Regions from separate parts of the Microbacterium phycohabitans genome, predicted to be linked through region 1. Evidence: predicted binding sites of a transcription regulator. Region 1 holds the regulator's gene; the other holds the start of a gene.
The links. The regulator LexA, encoded in region 1, represses DNA repair genes until DNA is damaged. The targets are predictions, from matches to a motif close to TCGAACANNTGTTCGA.
Positions count from the first base shown of each region.

Region 2: a site for LexA is predicted at 2,535-2,550, ahead of imuA' (DnaE2-dependent mutagenesis accessory factor ImuA'). Genes of this name have one in related genera too.

Region 1 covers NZ_JAWDIT010000001.1:71,735-76,152, forward strand. Annotated here, with positions in the region: gene hisB (imidazoleglycerol-phosphate dehydratase HisB) at 1-133, opposite strand, end outside; gene RWH44_RS00370 (histidinol-phosphate transaminase) at 130-1,224, opposite strand; gene RWH44_RS00375 (LysM peptidoglycan-binding domain-containing protein) at 1,308-1,658, opposite strand; gene lexA (transcriptional repressor LexA) at 1,917-2,606, shown strand; gene RWH44_RS00385 (S9 family peptidase) at 2,833-4,418, shown strand, end outside.
Region 2 covers NZ_JAWDIT010000004.1:280,923-285,340, forward strand. Annotated here, with positions in the region: gene RWH44_RS12660 (STAS domain-containing protein) at 1-291, opposite strand, end outside; gene RWH44_RS12665 (glycosyltransferase family 2 protein) at 293-2,209, opposite strand; gene imuA' (DnaE2-dependent mutagenesis accessory factor ImuA') at 2,573-3,289, shown strand; gene RWH44_RS12675 (DNA polymerase Y family protein) at 3,289-4,418, shown strand, end outside.

The sequences.
Region 1 (4,418 bases):
TGTGGTCGAAGAACGGCACGCTCGTGGAGATGTCGCTGACGCCGCGACCGTCGAGGTCGAGCTCGAGCTCGACGCGGGATTCGCTCGTCTCGCGGGTGATCGAGGCGGTGCGGGGGGTGGCGGGGGCGGTCATGCTCGGGATCCTATCGAGGCGAGGGCGTCGAGAAAGGCGGTGGTCTCGTCGGCCGTCCCGGCCGAGACGCGGAGGTGGTGTGCGATGCCGACGTCGCGGATCAGCACGCCGCGGTCGTAGAGGGCCTTCCACGTCGCGGCGGGATCGTCGACCCCGCCGAACAGGACGAAGTTGGTCCACGACTCGTGCGCCGTGTAGCCCAGAGCGGAGACGGTCGCCGAGATGCGGTCGCGCTGCGCGACGATCTCGTCGACCATCGACAGCATCGTGTCGGCGTGGGCGAGGGCCGCGGTCGCGGCCGCCTGTGTGAGGGCGCTGAGGTGGTACGGCAGGCGCACCAGACGGAGCGCGTCGACGAACACCGGATCGGCGGCGAGGTACCCCACGCGGGCTCCCGCGAACGCGAACGCCTTGCTCATCGTGCGAGAGACGACCAGGCGCGGGCGACCGGGCAGGAGCGAGATCGCCGAGGGCTCGTCGCGCGGGGCGAACTCCTCGTACGCCTCGTCGACGATGACGACGCCGTCGAAGGCGTCGTAGACGGCCTCGACGACGTCGAGGCGCAGGGGCGTACCCGTGGGGTTGTTGGGGGCGCAGAGGAAGACGATGTCGGGGCGCTGCTCACGGACCTGCGCCGCCGCGGACTCGGCGGAGAGCGTGAAGTCGTGCTCCCGCTCCCCCGCGATCCACCGCGCGCCGGTGGCGCGGGTGAGGATCGGGTACATGGAGTACGTGGGCGCGAAGCCCATGGCGCTGCGGCCGGGCCCTCCGAAAGCCTGGAGGATGTGCTGCAGGACCTCGTTCGATCCGTTGGCCGCCCAGATCTGGTCGGGATTCAGGCCGTGGCCGAGGTACTGCGCGAAAGCCTCGCGGAGGGTGGTGAACTCGCGGTCGGGATACCGGTTGACGTCGCGAAGGGCTCGAGCCACGGCATCCAGGATGTCGTCGGCGACCTCGGACGGAACGGGATGCGTGTTCTCGTTCACGTTCAGTGCAACGGGCAGCGCGGCCTGCGGTGCCCCGTAGGGCGTCATGCCCCGGAGATCGTCGCGAAGCGGGAGGTCGTCGAGGCGTACGTTCACCTCACCCATCGTAGGCGGCGACGACCTCGGCGGCTCACGCTCACGCCTCGGGCCGACGACGCCGACCGCCGACATCGATCGCTTTCGGGCGGTCAGTTCGTCGGCGCGTATTCGGCCGGGATCGCGATGCGCTGACCGGCCGTGACGGACCCGCCCGACAGGGCGTTGAGGCGCGTGATCTGGGCGATCACGTCGCGCGGGTCGGCCGCGGGCGCGAGCTCTTCGGCGATCGACCACAGGGTCTCGCCGCTCATCACGGTGATCTCGGTGAACGACCCCGCGGGTGCTCCCGCCTCGTTCGATGCGAGCGCGGCTCCCCCGCCGACGACGGCGAACCCCAGGGCGATGGCGAGGGGAAGGGCGACCAGGAACGCGAGGACGCGGCGGCCGCGAGCGGTGATGCGCAGGCGGGTGGTCGGTGCGGTGATGGCGATGCTGCTCATGATGTGCTCCTCGGTGGGGAGAGATTCGCACCCCGCCCTCGGCCGGGAGGGCGGGAGTGCGAATCTATATTCCGAATCTATCTTCGATACTTTCGATGTGTCAAGACCGCGGATGTCGCAGACGGATCGAACGCGACACGCGCGCCGTTCCGTGTGTTTCGGCTCGTTGACCGGATACGGTTTCGACACGGAGACCTCATCACCAACCTCCGACATTCGAATTTCCGCCGCATCGACCGCGGCGCGAGGGGAGCACAGATGACCGACGCGACGACCGCCGCCGGCCGCGAACGTCCGCAGACTCGGCGACGCAAGAACCTCAGCGACAAGCAGCTCGCCATCCTCGAGGTCATCCAGCGGTCGATCGCGCGGCACGGCTACCCGCCGAGCATGCGCGAGATCGGCGACGCCGTCGGCTTGAAGTCGCTGTCGAGCGTGACCCACCAGCTCAACCAGCTCGAGCTGAGCGGCTACCTGCGGCGCGATCCCGGCAAGACGCGGGCGATGGAGGTCTTGATCGACCTCCCCGGAGCCGCGGCCGAGAACCCCGCCGACACGGCCCCCGCGCTGGGCGATGCCGCCCTCGTGCCCCTCGTCGGCCGCATCGCCGCGGGCGTGCCCATCACCGCCGATCAGCAGGTGGAGGAGATCTTCCCCCTCCCCCGCCAGCTGGTGGGCAAGGGCGAGCTGTTCATGCTCAAGGTGTCGGGCGACTCGATGATCGACGCCGCGATCTGCGACGGCGATTGGGTGGTCGTGCGCTCCCAGGCCACGGCCGAGAACGGCGAGATCGTCGCCGCGATGCTCGACGGCGAGGCGACCGTGAAGACGTTCCGCCGCCGCGACGGCCACACGTGGCTGCTGCCCCGCAATAGCGCATTCGAGCCGATCCTGGGCGACGAGGCCGTCGTGCTCGGCCGCATCGTCGCCGTGCTGCGCGCGGTCTGATCCGCCGCACCGTCGCACGGGAGGTGCGCCTCGGCTACGGCTACACGTGCGACGACGGCCAACGGCAGGTCATCAGGGACTGGCTGAGCGCTCTCGGCGTGCAGAAGCGGATCGTCGGGGCCTGACCCCGCCCGCGCGACCTCGCGCGGGTGCGGGGTCCGCCTGTCGCACCGCTGCACCGACGCCGCCGCCCGCCGGTGTCGGGGGCTGTCCCTAGGCTGGACTCATGGCTGACACCCTCCCGTACGGTTCCTGGCCCTCGCCCATCACCCCCGAGTCGGTCGCGCAGGCCTCGCCCCGCGTCGACGGGGCCCGACTCGTCGGCGACGAGGTGTGGTGGGGCGAGTCCGTCCCCCACGAGGCCGGCCGCGTCGCGGTGAAGCGTCGCCGCGGCGACGGCTCCGTCGAGACGGTGCTCCCCGCCCCCGCGAACGCGCGATCGGCCGTGCACGAGTACGGCGGCGGCGCCTGGACGGCGTCCGACGACGGGGAGCTCTACTACGTCGAGAAGACCGACCAGCGCGTCTACGCGCTCCGCCCGGGCGAGACCGCACGGCCCCTCACTTCGGCCGACGACGCCGTACGCCACGGCGGCCTGCGCTGGGAGCACGGCGCGCTCCTCGCCGTCCGCGAGACCCACGGCTCGTCGCGCGTGCCCGACCGGGCGATCGTGCGCATCCCGCTCGACGGACCGGCCGAGGTCCTCGCCGAGGGCAGCGACTTCCTCGCCCAACCGGCCCTCTCCCCCGACGGGCGCCGCCTGGCCTGGGTCGCGTGGGATCACCCCGACATGCCGTGGGATGCCACGGTGCTGCGCGTCGTCGACCTCGAGACGGGTTCCGTCCACGACGTCGCGGGCGGCTCGCACCGCGCACCTCTGCAACCCGTGTGGATCGCGGACGACGAGCTGCTCTACGCCGATGACCCGGACGGGCGGTGGAACCTCTTCCGCCGACCGCTCGACGGCGATGCGCAGCCCCTCGCGCCCGCCGACGCCGACACCGGCGGCGGCCTGTGGGTTCTCGGAACCCGGTGGTTCGGGGCGGCCGACGACGGGCGCGTCGTCGCCGTGCGCACGAACGGCGCCGACGAGATCGTCGAGATCGCCCCGAGCGGCATCCGCCCCCTCGACGTCCCGGTCGTGGCCGGCGCCGCCGTCGACGACGTGCGGGGCGCGCGCGTGCTCGTCTCGGGTTCCGATGCCGGCGGACGGTCGGGCCTCTGGCTCGTCGACCTCGATTCCGGCCTGGTCGACCTGGTGACGGGCGGCGCCGCATCGTGGGGTGACGAGTGGATGCCGACCGCCCGCGCGCTCTCCACCGACGGCCCGCACGGCCCGGTGCACGCCTTCGCCTACGCCCCCACCAACCCCGACGTCGCTCCGGTCGCGGGCGAGCGCCCCCCGTACGTCGTGCTCGTCCACGGCGGACCCACCTCGCACGTCGGTCCCGCCCCCTCGGCCAAGACGGCGTTCTTCACCAGCCGCGGAATCGGCGTCCTCGACGTCAACTACGGCGGTTCGACGGGCTACGGTCGCGCCTATCGGGACCGCCTGAAGGGCCAGTGGGGCGTGGTCGACGTCGACGACGTGGCCGCGGCGGCATCCGCCCTGGCCGAGGCGGGACTCGCCGACCCCGATCGTCTCGCCATCGCGGGCGGCTCGGCCGGCGGCTGGACGGTGCTCGCCGCCGTCACCCGCACCGACGTCTTCTCGGCGGGTATCTCGCGCTACGGCGTCGGGGACGCCCGTGCTCTCGCCGAAGACACCCACGATTTCGAGGCGCGCTATCTCGACGGGCTCATCGGCCCCCT
Region 2 (4,418 bases), on a different contig from region 1:
CCGGTCGAGGTTGGTGAGACCGAGAACCATCGTGACCTGCTCGCTCGGCGCCGCGAGGCGGAGGTCGCCGCCCGCTTGGCGCGCGGTCTTCAGGCAGGCCACGAGCGCGCCGAGGCCCGACGAGTCGACGAACTCGGTCTGCGAGAGGTCCACCACCACGATGCCGCCCTTGCCGCGGGTGATCTCGGCGGTGACCGTTTCGCGGAACGACTTCGCCGAGACCATCGTCAAACGGCCGCGCGGCGTCACGACCGTCCCGTCGGCACGGGGATCGATGTCGACCTGGAGCATGTCAGTAACCTTTCGGTTGGTGATCGGAGGCGGAGTACAGCACCGCGCGGACGATGATGCTGAAGACGGCGAGGTCGTAGAGGACCCACGCGATGTTGATCAGCGGAGCGATGCCCTCGGCCTGCCCCGCGGCGTACCGCACGGCCACGACGCCGAGCGAGGCGACGAGGGCGACCATCACCCACAGCTGCGGCTTGACGAGGTCCCAGCGGGGGCGGTTCTCGACCGAGCGGGTCTTCGGGGTGACCGAGAACCCGAGCGAACGACCGCGGTAGACGTTGTCGAACGCGCTCGTGACGGAGCGGATCCACACAGGGAACAGGGCGAGCGAGTACTGCGCGCCCCTCCAGGTCGGTCGGCCGTTGGCGACCACCAGGAACAGCACCTGGTTGATGACGAAGAAGGGGATGAAGCGGGCGAAGAAATCCACGCTCCACGCCTGGACGGGCATGACTCCAAATGACAGGTACAGCACCGGCGCGGCGACGTACACGATCGCGGCGAACCCCGACAGGTAGCTCCACATCGTGCCGAAGTACATCAGACGCTGTCCCCAGTTCATGCCCTTCTGCACGAGCGGGTTCTCGCGGAACATGACCTGCATCGTGCCCTGCGCCCAGCGCAGGCGCTGGGTGAGCATGGTGGGGAGGTCCTCCGGGGCGAGGCCCTTCGCGAGCACCTCGTCGTGGTAGACCGACTTCCACCCCAGGCCGTGCAGACGCATCGAGGTGGCCATGTCCTCGGTGACCGAGATCGTGGCCAGCGGCATGATGGCCTGCGCCTCTTCCTCGCGTCCCACGTCGAAGGACTCCACGAGCATGCTGACCGACTCCACCGCGGCCAGGGGCGACAGGCTGCGCTCGCCGAGGGCTTCGAGAGCGAGGTCGTCGATCGCCGCGAGGGCGGCGGGGTCGCCCGTCACCTCGGCCAGCTCGGCGAGTTCGGCGCGCACGTCGGCGATGTCCTGATCGGCGAGTTCCCGGCGCACCGCCACGATCTGCCGCTGGAACCCGTAGGTCAGGTCGGCCAGGGCGTCGCCGCGCGCGATCCCGGCCTTCAGGTCGTCGAGCGCGCGGGAGACGCGATCGAGGGATGCCACGATGCGGGCGTCGGACGCGTGCTCGCGCCGCGCGCGGGCGAGCACGCGACGCGAGGAGCGGATGCCGCGGTTGACCGCGAGCGTGACCTCGCCGACGTAGCGCGAGACGCCGAGTTGCATGAGGGCCTCGCGGCGCAGGATGGCGTTAGAGCCGCAGAAGAAGGCGGCGTTCCACCCGTCCTTGGACTGCTGGATGGGTCCGTAGAACAGCGGTGCCTGACTGCCGAGCGGATCGCTCGCGGGGACGTTGGTGAACCACTGCGGCGTCTGGACCAGGGCGACGCGGTCGTCTTCGAACCAGCCGAGCGTGCGGTCGAGGATGTCGGGGGACGGGATCTGGTCGGCATCCAGGATGAGGAAGAACTCGCCCTCGGTCACCATCAGGGCGTTGTTGAGGTTGCCGGCCTTGGCGTGACGCGGCCTGTTGCGCCACGCCTCCGAACGGGTGATGACGCCGATGCCCTCGGCCTCGGCGAGGGCGCGCAGTTCGGGGCGGTCGCCGTCGTCGAGGATCCAGGTCTCGTGGGGGTAGCGGATCGCCTTGGCCGCGCGTGCGGTCTCCATGACGAGATCGAGGGGCTCGTTGTAGGTGGTCACGAGGACGTCGACCGTCACCTCGTGCTGCAGCGGGGGAGCATCGTGCCGCTCGCGCAGTCGCCAGGCGCCGAGGCCGAAGAGGAGCGAGTCGATGAGACTGTAGGTCTCGGCGAGCACGAGGGGGACCGCGATCCACCAGGACTCCCAGTTGACCGACGCCAGCCACCGCCATGTGATGTAGTTCAGGCCCGTCGCAGCCGACAGGATGACGATCACGCGCACCAGGGCGAGGCGTCGTGTGCGCGAGACATCACGACGCCTGGCATCCCGCCGCAGATCATCGCGGCGGATCGTTGTTTCGACGACCAATTGGGGGGACCTTCCGTCGCTGTTCATCTTCTATGGAAGACGGGGTCTGTCGTCGATCCTTGACGCGCGCGTCGTCGGGACGAGAGGGTACGCTCCCGCGGACACGGGTTCGTTGCGGCGGGTTCCGTCGTGAGGGATACGACGCGGCGGGTCCGACCCGGCTGATGCATCGCGACGGGCCCGATGATCCGGCGATGTCGGAGGTCGATCGTATCTTCGACCACAGGGATTGAGACACTAGAACACATGTTCTAACCTGTGGGAGTGAGGGCGATCGTGAGAGACCAGGTACAGGCCGTACCCGACATCACCGCGCTGCGCGATCGCCTCGAGCGCATGCAGGGGCGGCGCATGGACGCCCCCGTGCTGCCCACGCATCCGGCGTTCTCGTCGCTGCTGCCCGGCGGGGGGCTGCGCTCGGGATCGGCGTACGCGCTCGCCCGCTCGGCATCCCTCCTGCTGGCCCTCATGGCGCGTCCCTCGCAAGACGGCGCGTGGTGCGGGGTCATCGGCATGCCCGAGCTCGGGGCCGAGGCGGCCGAGAAGTACGGGCTCGATCTCGACCGGCTCGTCTTCATCCCCGACCCCGGACCGCGCTGGCTCGCGGTGACCGCGACGATCACCGAGGTGCTCCCCGTGGTGGCCGTGCGTCCGCCCGTCGGTTCCCCGGCCGCGCGGGGAGGGGCCGAGACCACCCGGCTGGCGGCGCGACTGCGCGACCGGGGGTCGGTGCTGCTGGTGCAGGGCGCGTGGCCGCAGGCGGAGGCCGTGATCGACGTGGCCGACCCGCACTGGACCGGGCTCGGACAGGGGCACGGCTACCTGGCCGGTCGCGAGCTCACGGTGTCGGTCAGCAGTCGTCGCTCGCCGAACGCCCGCCGCGCCCGCATGCTGTTGCCCGCGGCCGATGGCTCGATCGAGCTGCTGGGCGCCCCCGCCGAGCGCCTCGTGCCCCGCGAGCGCGAGGCCTACCCCGTGCGGGCGGTGGGCTGATGGCGGCGCCGACGCGCAGTCTCGTGCTGTGGTTCCCCGACTGGCCGATCACGGCGTTCGTGCGCGAGGCCGTGTCTCCTCCGAAGCCGGATGCCGCGGTGGCGGTGTTCGCGAACAACGTCGTCGTCGCGTGCTCGTGGGCGGCTCGCGCGCAGGGCGTGCGACGCGGGCAGAAGCGGCGCGACGCGCAGGCCCTGTGCCCCGGGCTGCAGGTGGTGCCCGCCGACCCCGTGCGCGATGCCCGCGCTTTCGCCCCCGTCGTCGCTCGCGTCGAGGAGCACGCCCCCGGGGTGCAGGTGGTGCGTCCGGGGCTGTGCGCCTTACGGGCCCGGGGTCCGGCTCGCTATTACGGGGGCGAGCTCGAGGCGGCGCGCAAGCTGCTCCGCCTGCTCGACGACGACGGGTTCGCCGGGGTGCGGGCGAGCGTGGCCGACGGCGTCTTCACCGCCGAGCAGGCGGCGCGTACTGCCGGTGTCGACGAGCCCGTGCGCGTCGTTCCGCCGGGAGAGGCGGGAGCCTTCCTCGCGCCGCTGTCGATCGCGACCCTCGACGACGACGAGTTCGGCAGCCTCCTCTCGCGCTTGGGGGTGCACACCCTGGGCGAGCTGGCGGGCCTCCCGGTCGAGAGGGTGCGGGAGCGCTTCGGCGAGCGGGGGGTGCGTCTGCACGCCCTGGCGGGAGGTCTCGACTCGCAGCCGGTGCAGCCGCGCACACCCCCGCCCGAGCTGCACCGAGACGTCGCCTTCGAGCCCCCTCTCGAGCTGGCCGACCAGATCGCCTTCGGCGTGCGCGTGGCGGCCGAGGAGTTCATCGCTCGCCTCGGCGCGCACGACCTGGTGTGCACCGAGCTGCGTGTCGTCCTCACCGGCGAACGGGGCGAGCGCAGCGAGCGCGTGTGGCTGCACCCCGGTTCGTTCGACGCCGCCGGCGTGGTCGACCGCGTGCGCTGGCAGCTCGCCGAAGACGCCCAGGGCATCTTCGGCAGCGGGGTCGCGGGCGTGCACATCGAGCCCGAGGCGGTCGACGCCGCCGCTCATCACGCCCGGGGACTGTTCGGCGCGGGTCCCGACGAGCGCGTGCACCACGCGCTCTCGCGCGTGCAGGCGATGCTCGGGCACCGCGCCGTGGT